Regions from separate parts of the Diaphorobacter oryzae DSM 22780 genome, predicted to be linked through region 3. Evidence: predicted binding sites of a transcription regulator. Region 3 holds the regulator's gene; each other region holds the start of a gene.
What was found. The regulator HrcA, encoded in region 3, represses chaperone genes, less so after heat shock. The targets are predictions, from matches to a motif close to TTAGCACTCNNNNNNNNNGAGTGCTAA.

Region 1 (3,239 bases), on a different contig from region 3:
GGCGCGCGCCGGCCAGCAGCGCGGGGCGGTCGCCATGCACCAGGGCGCTGCGCCGCAGCAGTTGTGCAATGTTCATGGGTGTGTCGCTTGTCTCCTGGCGCCACTATAGGCAGGCGGGCCGGGCGCGCACAGTCGCACAACTACACAAGGGAAATCCCTGGACTGGCGCTCTTTTGCTCCCATAAAAATAGCTGCTTGCGCTTGATGGATAAGCGCTGCGGGCTGATTTGGCTCAAACTCTCGCCATGCACCCCACTCCCGCCGACGATCTGTTTGCCGACGACCCCGGCGAGCCCATCCTGCTGCCCCTGGGCGCGCAGGCCATGCTGCTGCGCGGCTTTGCGCTGGCGCAGGCGGCGCAGCTGCTGGACGAGGTGCAGGCCGTGGCCCTGCGGGCGCCGTGGCGCCACATGCACACGCCGGGCGGCAAGGCCATGTCGGTGGCGACCACGGGCTGCGGGCAGCTGTCGTGGGTGAGCGACCGGCAGGGCTACCGCTACGCGGCGCACGACCCGCTCACCGGCCAGCCCTGGCCCGCCATGCCCGCGGCCTTTGCGCGGCTGGCGGACGCGGCCGCGCGGCAGGCCGGTTTCGCGGGCTTTGCACCCGACGCCTGCCTCATCAACCGCTACGCGCCCAGCACGCGCCTGTCGCTGCACCAGGACCGCGACGAGCGCGACCTGGCCGCGCCCATCGTCTCCGTGTCGCTGGGCCTGCCGGCCACCTTCCTGTGGGGCGGCGCCACGCGCGGCGAGCGTGCCCAGCGCGTGCCGCTGCGCCATGGCGACGTGATCGTCTGGGGCGGCGTGGACCGGCTGCGGTTCCATGGCGTGCTGCCCATCGCGCCGGACAAGCACCCGGCCACGGGCGACTGCCGCATCAACCTGACGCTGCGCAAGGCACTTTGAAGCCATGCACGGATACCGCCCCGCGCGCCGCATGTCGCACCTGGCGGCAGGGCCAATGGCGCACGCTGCGGCGCCGCGGCGGCATACACACTAAACTGCCCGGATGCTGCGGCGCACTGGCGCCGCATGCCACCGCTGGGGCTCCACGCCCTGTTTGCGACTCTCAGCCCAGCCCGTAGGCGCCCATCACCCGCAGGCGCTGGCGGCATTGGCCGACGTTTTCAAGGGCGATATCGGATCGCCCATCCCGCGCCGGGGTTACCGGCGCACCCGTGATCTGTCACTCACAGACCCCGAGCAAGAATGGGCCGCAACCGGCCCGTTCGCCATTGCTCGCCCTCGACAAAAAGGAGTCCCGTGTCCAACAAGGAAGAACTGATCGAAATGCAAGGCAGGGTGGAAGAGGTGCTGCCCGACGCGCGCTTTCGCGTCGTCCTCGACAACGGCCATACCCTCATTGCCTATTCCGGCGGCAAGATGCGCAAGCACCGCATCCGCGTGCTGGCGGGCGACAAGGTGTCGCTGGAAATGTCTCCCTACGATCTGACCAAGGGCCGCATCACGTTCCGCCACCTGGAACCGCGCGCAGGCGGCGCACCGCGCAGCAGGCCCCCGCATCGCCGCTGACGCGGCGCCCGGGGCCCCGCCCATTCCCCTCAACCACACGGGAACTCTGCCCTTAGCACTCCCTCCAACGGAGTGCTAACATGATCCTGTATGGAAGAAAGGACTTCTGATATGGCCCTCCGGACTGCATCCACCGTGACGACCTTGGCGCCCGCAAACCCGTGGGCTCTGGTTCCCCCGCTGGGCAACCTGGACGCCTATATCTCCGCGGTCAACCGCCTGCCCCTGCTCACGCAGGAGGAGGAGCAGCGCTATGCGCGCCAGCTCAAGGACAGCAATGACGTGGAGGCCGCCGGCCGTCTGGTGCTGTCGCACCTGCGCCTGGTGGTGTCCATCTCGCGACAGTACCTGGGCTACGGCCTGCCCCATGGCGACCTGATCCAGGAAGGCAACGTGGGCCTGATGAAGGCCGTCAAGCGCTTCGACCCCGACCAGGGCGTGCGGCTGGTGAGCTACGCCATGCACTGGATCAAGGCCGAGATCCACGAGTACATCCTGAAGAACTGGCGCATGGTCAAGGTGGCGACCACCAAGGCCCAGCGCAAGCTGTTCTTCAACCTGCGCTCCATGAAGCAGGGCTTCAAGGCCGAGGCGCTGGACGCCGACACGCACCGCGAGACGCTCTCCGACCGCGAGATCGATCTGGTGGCCGAGCAGCTCAACGTCAAGCGCGAGGAAGTCATCGAGATGGAGACGCGCCTGTCCGGCGGCGACGTGCTGCTGGACCCCGCACCGAGCGACGACGGCGAGCAGGCCTTCGGCCCCATCGCCTATCTGGCCGACGCCGCCCATGAGCCCACGGCCATGATCGAGACGCGCCAGCGCGACATGCTGGCCACCGACGGCATCGCCACGGCGCTGGAGAGCCTGGACGCGCGCAGCCGCCGCATCGTGGAAGAGCGCTGGCTCAAGGTGAACGACGACGGCTCGGGCGGCATGACGCTGCATGAGCTGGCCGCCGAATACGGCGTGAGCGCCGAGCGCATCCGCCAGATCGAGGTGGCCGCCATGAAGAAGATGAAGAAGGCGCTGGCCGAGTACGCCTGACCCGGCTCCCGGCCCGCCCCTGACGCGGGCGGATAATCCAGGCGCGCGGCCCACAAGGGTCGCGCGCCTTTTTTCGTACCCGGCGGCACCAGCGGCGCAGACTCCGTGCGGCCCCGTCGCCGGTCCAGACCAGGAGACCCATCCCATGTTCCGCCATTTCCCCGCCCGCCGCGGCCTGCTTGCACTGGCCCTGGCATCGGCCTGCGGCGCCGCCGCGGCCCAGCCCAGCGCCGCACCGGCCACGCCGGGCTGGCCCGCCAAGCCCCTGCGCATCATCGTGGGCTTCCCGCCCGGCTCCTCGCCCGACCTGACGGCGCGCACCTTCTCCGAGCCGCTGGCGCAGGCCCTGGGCCAGCCGGTGATCGTGGAGAACAAGGTGGGCGCAGGCGGCAACATCGGCGCCGATGCCGTGGCCAAGGCGCAGGACGGCCACACCATCGGCCTGTTCATCAATGGCAACCTGACGATCGCCAAGCTGCTCAACCCGCAGCTGCCCTACGACCCCACGCGGGACCTGGCGCCGCTGTCGCTGGTCGGCGTCTCGCCGCTGGTGCTCACTGCCCCCGCCGACCACGCCGACGTGCCCGCCGGCGCCGATGCCCGCGCCTTCCTGGAGGCCGCGCGCCGCGCCGGCGACCGCTGGAGCTATGGCACGCC
Region 2 (3,239 bases), on a different contig from region 3:
GGCCTACTTCCGCAGCAATCTGTTCTACCTTAATTTTTTCGCCAGCGGCAACGCGATACTGCTTGCCACCGGTTTTTATGACCGCGTACATGTAAACCTCGTCTGAATTGGAGTTCTGCGGACGAATTCCACAGAACCAGTGACTTTACCATAAACGCCTTCACTTTGCTCACGTGCCGCCGCCAGCGCCGCACAGCCGCCCTTCGGCGAATGACACATTCCGCAACCGCTTCCTATAATTCTCTTTTCACCTCAACGCCCGCATCCACCTTGGCCGCCAACTCACCCAATACCGCCGCCGCCCTCGCCCTGATTGCCGACGACATGCGGGAGGTGGACAGGGTCATCGCATCGCGCCTCCAGTCTTCTGTATCCCTGGTCGGCGATGTGGCGCGCTACATCATTTCGGCGGGCGGCAAACGCCTGCGCCCCGCGCTGCTGCTGCTGATGAGCGGCGCCCTCGAGTACAAAGGGGCGCAGCGCTTCAATCTTGCAGCCGTGGTGGAGTTCATCCACACAGCCACCCTGTTGCACGATGACGTGGTGGACGAATCCACGCTTCGCCGCGGCCGCCCCACTGCCAACGAGTGCTTTGGCAACCCCACAAGCGTGCTGGTGGGCGACTTCCTGCACTCGCGCTCCTTCCAGATGATGGTGGACACGGGCAGCCTGCGCGTGATGCAGATTCTTGCCGATGCCACCAACGTGATCGCCGAAGGCGAGGTCCAGCAGCTCATCAACACGCATGACGCCTCCCTGGACGAAGCCGGCTACCTCAACGTCATCCGATCCAAGACCGCCAAGCTCTTTGAAGCCAGCGCCCGCCTTGCCGCCATCCTGGCCGACAGCCCGCCCGAGATCGAGCAAGCCTGCGCCGACTATGGCCAGGCCCTGGGTACAGCCTTCCAGGTCATTGACGACGTGCTCGACTACGACGGCGACGCCCTGGAAATGGGCAAGAACCTCGGCGACGATCTGCGCGAGGGCAAGGTCACCCTCCCCCTGATCATCGCCATGCAGCGCGGCAGCCCAGCACAACAGGAGCTGCTGCGCAAGGTCATCGAGACAGGCGCCACCGACGAGCTTCCGGCCGTCATCTCCATCATCAAGGACACGGGCGCCCTGACCGCCACCCGCGAGGCCGCCGCCGCGCAGGCACAACTGGCAATAGATGCAGCAGGCAAGCTGCCGGCGAATCCCTATACCAAAGGTTTGCTACAATTAGCGGCTCAACTGCTGGAACGCCGAACTTAGCATCGGCCGCTCAGACCAGTTTCGGGGTGTAGCTTAGCCTGGTAGAGCGCTACGTTCGGGACGTAGAGGCCGGAGGTTCGAATCCTCTCACCCCGACCAGGACACATCATCAAAAAGCCCAAGCGATTCAGGCGCTTGGGCTTTTTTGTTTCTGTCGCCATGAATGACTGCGCTCCAAGGCGATGGCGGGGCCAGTGCAGGCAGGAAAAGAAGCGCAGCGGCAGGAAAGTCAGGTTTTATCCCTTGCATGCATCCGGCGGACTTGAAACCGTCATGAATGCCCCTATCATTGGCACTCAAGGCAGACGAGTGCTAACACACCCGCCTGCCGCCATTTCCAGCGCCCGCGCCTGCGGGCGTGTTGTTGATGTCGCAATCCTTTTTGTAACCAGGAGAGATGCAATGAACCTTCGCCCTCTGCACGATCGCGTGATCGTCAAGCGTATCGAAAGCGAAACCACGACCGCCTCGGGCATCGTGATCCCCGACAACGCTGCTGAGAAGCCCGATCAAGGCGAAGTGCTGGCCGTGGGCCCCGGCAAGAAGAACGACAAGGGCGACCTGATCGCCCTGAACGTGAAGGTCGGCGACCGCGTGCTGTTCGGCAAGTACAGCGGCCAGACCGTCAAGGTGGACGGCAACGAGTTGCTGGTCATGAAGGAAGACGACCTGTTCGCGGTCGTCGAGAAGTAAGCCCTTCCGGCCAACTCACTTTTTCATAGCTTCCAGCGCTTGACAGACAAGCCTTGGAAGCCAATTTGATCCCAATTTTGTAGGAGCCAATCATGGCAGCAAAAGACGTAGTTTTCGGTGGTGAAGCACGCGCCCGCATGGTCGAAGGCGTGAACATCCTGGCCAACGCGGTCAAGGTGACCCTGGGCCCCAAGGGCCGCAACGTGGTGCTGGAGCGCTCGTTCGGCGCCCCCACCGTGACCAAGGACGGTGTGTCCGTGGCCAAGGAAATCGAACTCAAGGACAAGCTGCAGAACATGGGCGCCCAGCTCGTGAAGGAAGTGGCCTCCAAGACCAACGACATCGCCGGTGACGGCACCACCACCGCCACCGTGCTGGCCCAGGCCATCGTGCGCGAAGGCTCCAAGTACGTGGCCGCCGGCCTGAACCCCATGGACCTGAAGCGCGGCATCGACAAGGCCGTGCTGGCCCTGGTGGAAGAGCTGAAGAAGGCTTCCAAGGCCACGACGACCTCCAAGGAAATCGCCCAGGTGGGTTCGATCTCCGCCAACTCCGACGAGTCCGTGGGCAAGATCATTGCCGACGCGATGGACAAGGTGGGCAAGGAAGGCGTGATCACCGTGGAAGACGGCAAGTCGCTCGAAAATGAGCTGGATGTCGTGGAAGGCATGCAGTTCGACCGCGGCTACCTGTCGCCCTACTTCATCAACAACCCGGAAAAGCAGGCCGCCCTGCTGGACAACCCCTTCGTGCTGCTGTTCGACAAGAAGATCAGCAACATCCGTGACCTGCTGCCCACGCTGGAGCAAGTCGCCAAGGCCAGCCGTCCGCTGCTGATCATCGCCGAGGAAGTCGAAGGCGAAGCCCTGGCCACGCTGGTGGTCAACACCATCCGCGGCATCCTGAAGGTCGTGGCCGTGAAGGCACCTGGCTTCGGCGACCGCCGCAAGGCCATGCTGGAAGACATCGCCATCCTGACGGGCGGCAAGGTCATCGCCGAAGAAGTGGGCCTGACCCTGGAAAAGGTGACCCTGGCCGACCTGGGCCAAGCCAAGCGCATCGAAGTGGGCAAGGAAAACACCACCATCATCGACGGTGCTGGTGCCGCTGCCGACATCGAAGCCCGCGTCAAGCAGATCCGCATCCAGATCGAAGAAGCGACCAGCGACTACGACCGTGAGAAGCTGCAAGAGCGCGTGGCCAAGCTGGCCGGCGGCGTGGCCGTGATCAAGGTCGGCGCTGCCACCGAAGTCGAGATGAAGGAAAAGAAGGCCCGCGTGGAAGACGCCCTG
Region 3 (3,239 bases):
AACCCCGGCGTCAGGCGCTCGCCGACATCGCCCAGCGCTGCAAAGTACGCATCGTCGAGGACGATCCCTACTGGCTGCTGGCCGATGCGCCGCCGCCGCCGATTACCGCGCTGGCCCCGCAACAGGGGGTCTACATCTCCACGCTGTCGAAATGCCTGACGCCTGGTTTGCGCGTCGCCTTCGTGCTGATCCGGGACCCGCAGGAACGCGAGCGCTTCCTGGTGGCGCTCAGATCGTTCGCGCTGATGGTCGCGCCGTTGACGGCGGCCCTTGCCACGCAGTGGATCCTCGACGGCACGGCGGCCGGATTGATGACCGGCGTGCGCCAGGAGGCGCGCCTGCGCCACCGCATGGCCCGGGACATTCTGGCGGGCCGGTACAGCGGCGCGGGGGACGGCCTGCATGCATGGCTCGAGTTGCCGGGCTACTGGAGTTCCGCGCAGCTGGCGCGGGCCGCCACCAGCGAGGGCATCGCCGTCACGCCCGCGGAGGCATTTGTCACGGACAGCGCGCGCGGCACGGCCGTGAACGCCATCCGCATCTCTCTGGGCAGCATCAAGGACCGTGGACGCCTGCAGGCGGGCCTGCAGCGGCTGTCCCAGTTGCTCGCGCGGCGGCCCGATCCGTTCAGCGCCGCCGTGGTATAGCGCGCCAGGCCAGCATTCCGCTGCTGCCTTGGCCCAAACCCGATCCCCGGTCGAAGGCAACGCTGAAGCGCCCCGGATTTCGAGGAGGCCCCGTGATTTGAGATCATGGAGCCAAGATGAGGAAGTCGAAGTTTTCCCCCGAGGTGCCCGAGCGCGGCGTACGCATGGTGCTGGAGCACCGTGGCGAGCATCCGTCGCAGTGGGCCTGCATTTAATCCATAGCTGGCAAGATCGGCTGCACCGCCCAGACGCTGGACAACTGGGTCAAGCAACATGAGCGCGACAGCGGCCAGCGTAATGGCCTCACCACCGAGGATGCACAGCGCATCAAGGACCTGGAGCGAGAGGTGCGCGAGCTGCGCAAGGCCAACGACATTCTGAAGCTGGCCAGCGCGTTTTTCGCCCAGGCGGAACTCGACCGCCGCATCAAGTCCTGAAGGCCTTCGTCGATCTGCATCGCGAACAGCTTGGGGTCGAGTCAATCTGCCGTGTTTTACAGATCCCCCATCAGCCTATTGGCGCCACGCGGCACGCCAGCGGTGCCCATCATTGCGGTCGCAGCGCGCCCAGCGCGATGCGAGCCTGGTGCCACAGGTACCGCTATGCCTCGTGGCATTGCCGTGGCGATCTCCGCTAGCCCGCACCTGCTCCTGCCGCGCCCTACTTTCACGCCCGCGACCGAAGCCCCCGCCGTGGGCTTCTTTTGCTGGGGCTGTTTCAGGCAAGTTGCCTACAAATTGCCTACAAACAAAATAAAAAACACAACCATGCTATCGATCAGGTAGCACGGTTTCCTTATGTACATTTGGTAGGGCGTGGCGGACTTGAACCGACGACCAAAGGATTATGAGTCCTCTGCTCTAACCAACTGAGCTAACGCCCCAGGATGCGCGCCAGCGCCTCGTCGGCAGGGCAGCGGCGCGTATTGTATGTGCTACTTGCGATGGCTCAGTGCGTTGGAGACCAGCTTGGAGGTGATGTCCACGATCTGGATCATGCGGTCGTAGTGCATGCGCGTGGGGCCGATCACGCCCAGCGTACCAACGATCTGCCCATCAACCTCGTACGGCGCACTCACCACGGACAGCTCTTCGAAGGGGACGACCTGGCTCTCGCCGCCAATGAAGATGCGCACGCCTTCGGCTCGACTGGAGATATCCAGCAGCCGCAGGATCTGAGTCTTTTGCTCAAACAGGTCGAAGGCGCGGCGCAGGTGGCTCATGTCGCTGGAGAAATCGCTCACGGCCAGCAGGTTGCGCTCACCCGAGAAAACCACCTCGTCCTGCGACTCCGACATGGCCTCGGAGCCCACGCTGACCGCAGCCTGCATGAGTTGTGCGATCTCGCCGCGCAGCTTGTCTACCTCCAACTTGAGCCGTTCACGCACCTGCTCCATGGTCAGCCCGGCGTAGTGGGCATTCAGAAAGTTGGCGGCCTCTACCAGTTGGGACGATGAGTAGTCGGACTCCGTGAAGATCACCCGGTTTTGCACATCCCCATCGGGCGAGACGATGATCACCAGCAGCCGCCGCTCGGACAACCGCAGAAACTCGATATGCCGGAACACCGAGGCGCGGCGCGGCGCCATGACTACACCCACGAACTGCGACAGGCTGGACAGCAGGTGCGCGGCATTGGCGATCACCTTCTGCGGCTGCTCGGGCTTGATCTGCACGGCGGGCAACTGCTCCTGCTGCACGGTGAGCATGGTGTCCACGAACAGCCGGTAGCCCTTGGCCGTGGGAACCCGGCCGGCGGAGGTGTGGGGACTGGCAATAAGCCCCAACTCCTCAAGGTCTGCCATCACATTGCGTATCGTGGCGGGCGACAATTCAAGGCCCGATGCCCGCGACAAGGTTCTGGAGCCCACCGGCTGCCCTTCGGCGATGTAGCGTTCTACCAGCGCCTTGAGCAGCAACTTGGAGCGGTCATCAAGCATTGAATCATTTTAATGATGTAATTTCTGCATGAAGCCCATCTTTCGCCGCGTCGCAGTCATTGGCAAATACCAAGGCCCCGTCGCCGGTACAGCCTCCGACAGCTCACGGCAGATCGTCGAGAGCATTGCCCAATTCGCCCTCCAGCAGGACTGCGAGCTGACGCTGGAGGCCGAGACGGCCGCCAACACCGGGCTGACCCACTACCACACGCTGGACGTGGATGGCATTGGCCGGCACTGCGATCTGTGTCTGGTAGTGGGCGGCGACGGCACCATGCTGGGCGTGGGCCGCAGGCTGGCCGCCTACGGCACGCCGCTGGTGGGCATCAACCAGGGGCGGCTGGGGTTCATCACCGACATTCCGCTGGATGGTTACCAGGCCGCCCTCACCCCCATCCTGCACGGCGACTACGAGGAAGACGTGCGCCCCCTGATGCAAGCCCGCGTGATGCGCGGCGACGAATGCGTGTTCGAGGCACTGGCGCTCAACGACGTGGTGGTCAACCGCGGCTCGACCTCGGGCATGGTGGAGCTGCGCGTGGAGGTGGACGGCGTGTTCGTCTCCAACCAGCGCGCCGACGGCCTGATCGTCGCCTCGCCCACGGGCTCGACGGCCTACTCGCTGTCGGCGGGTGGGCCGATGCTGCACCCCT

Region 1: a site for HrcA is predicted at 1,588-1,614, ahead of rpoH (RNA polymerase sigma factor RpoH). Genes of this name have one in related genera too.
Region 2: a site for HrcA is predicted at 1,544-1,570, ahead of groES (co-chaperone GroES). Genes of this name have one in related genera too.

What each region holds. Positions count from the first base shown of each region.
Region 1 is NZ_JCANUL010000007.1:173,379-176,617, reverse strand. It holds gene BP68_RS13080 (AMP-binding protein) at 1-76, opposite strand, end outside; gene alkB (DNA oxidative demethylase AlkB) at 246-908, shown strand; gene infA (translation initiation factor IF-1) at 1,266-1,535, shown strand; gene rpoH (RNA polymerase sigma factor RpoH) at 1,647-2,582, shown strand; gene BP68_RS13060 (Bug family tripartite tricarboxylate transporter substrate binding protein) at 2,728-3,239, shown strand, end outside.
Region 2 is NZ_JCANUL010000004.1:194,813-198,051, forward strand. It holds gene rplU (50S ribosomal protein L21) at 1-91, opposite strand, end outside; gene BP68_RS08785 (polyprenyl synthetase family protein) at 271-1,254, shown strand; tRNA gene BP68_RS08790 (tRNA-Pro) at 1,277-1,353, shown strand; gene groES (co-chaperone GroES) at 1,657-1,947, shown strand; gene groL (chaperonin GroEL) at 2,040-3,239, shown strand, end outside.
Region 3 is NZ_JCANUL010000009.1:106,564-109,802, reverse strand. It holds gene BP68_RS14465 (aminotransferase-like domain-containing protein) at 1-647, shown strand, start outside; partial or broken gene BP68_RS14460 (transposase) at 764-1,244, shown strand; AL1L pseudoknot at 1,039-1,154, shown strand; tRNA gene BP68_RS14455 (tRNA-Ile) at 1,454-1,530, opposite strand; gene hrcA (heat-inducible transcriptional repressor HrcA) at 1,582-2,586, opposite strand; gene BP68_RS14445 (NAD kinase) at 2,615-3,239, shown strand, end outside.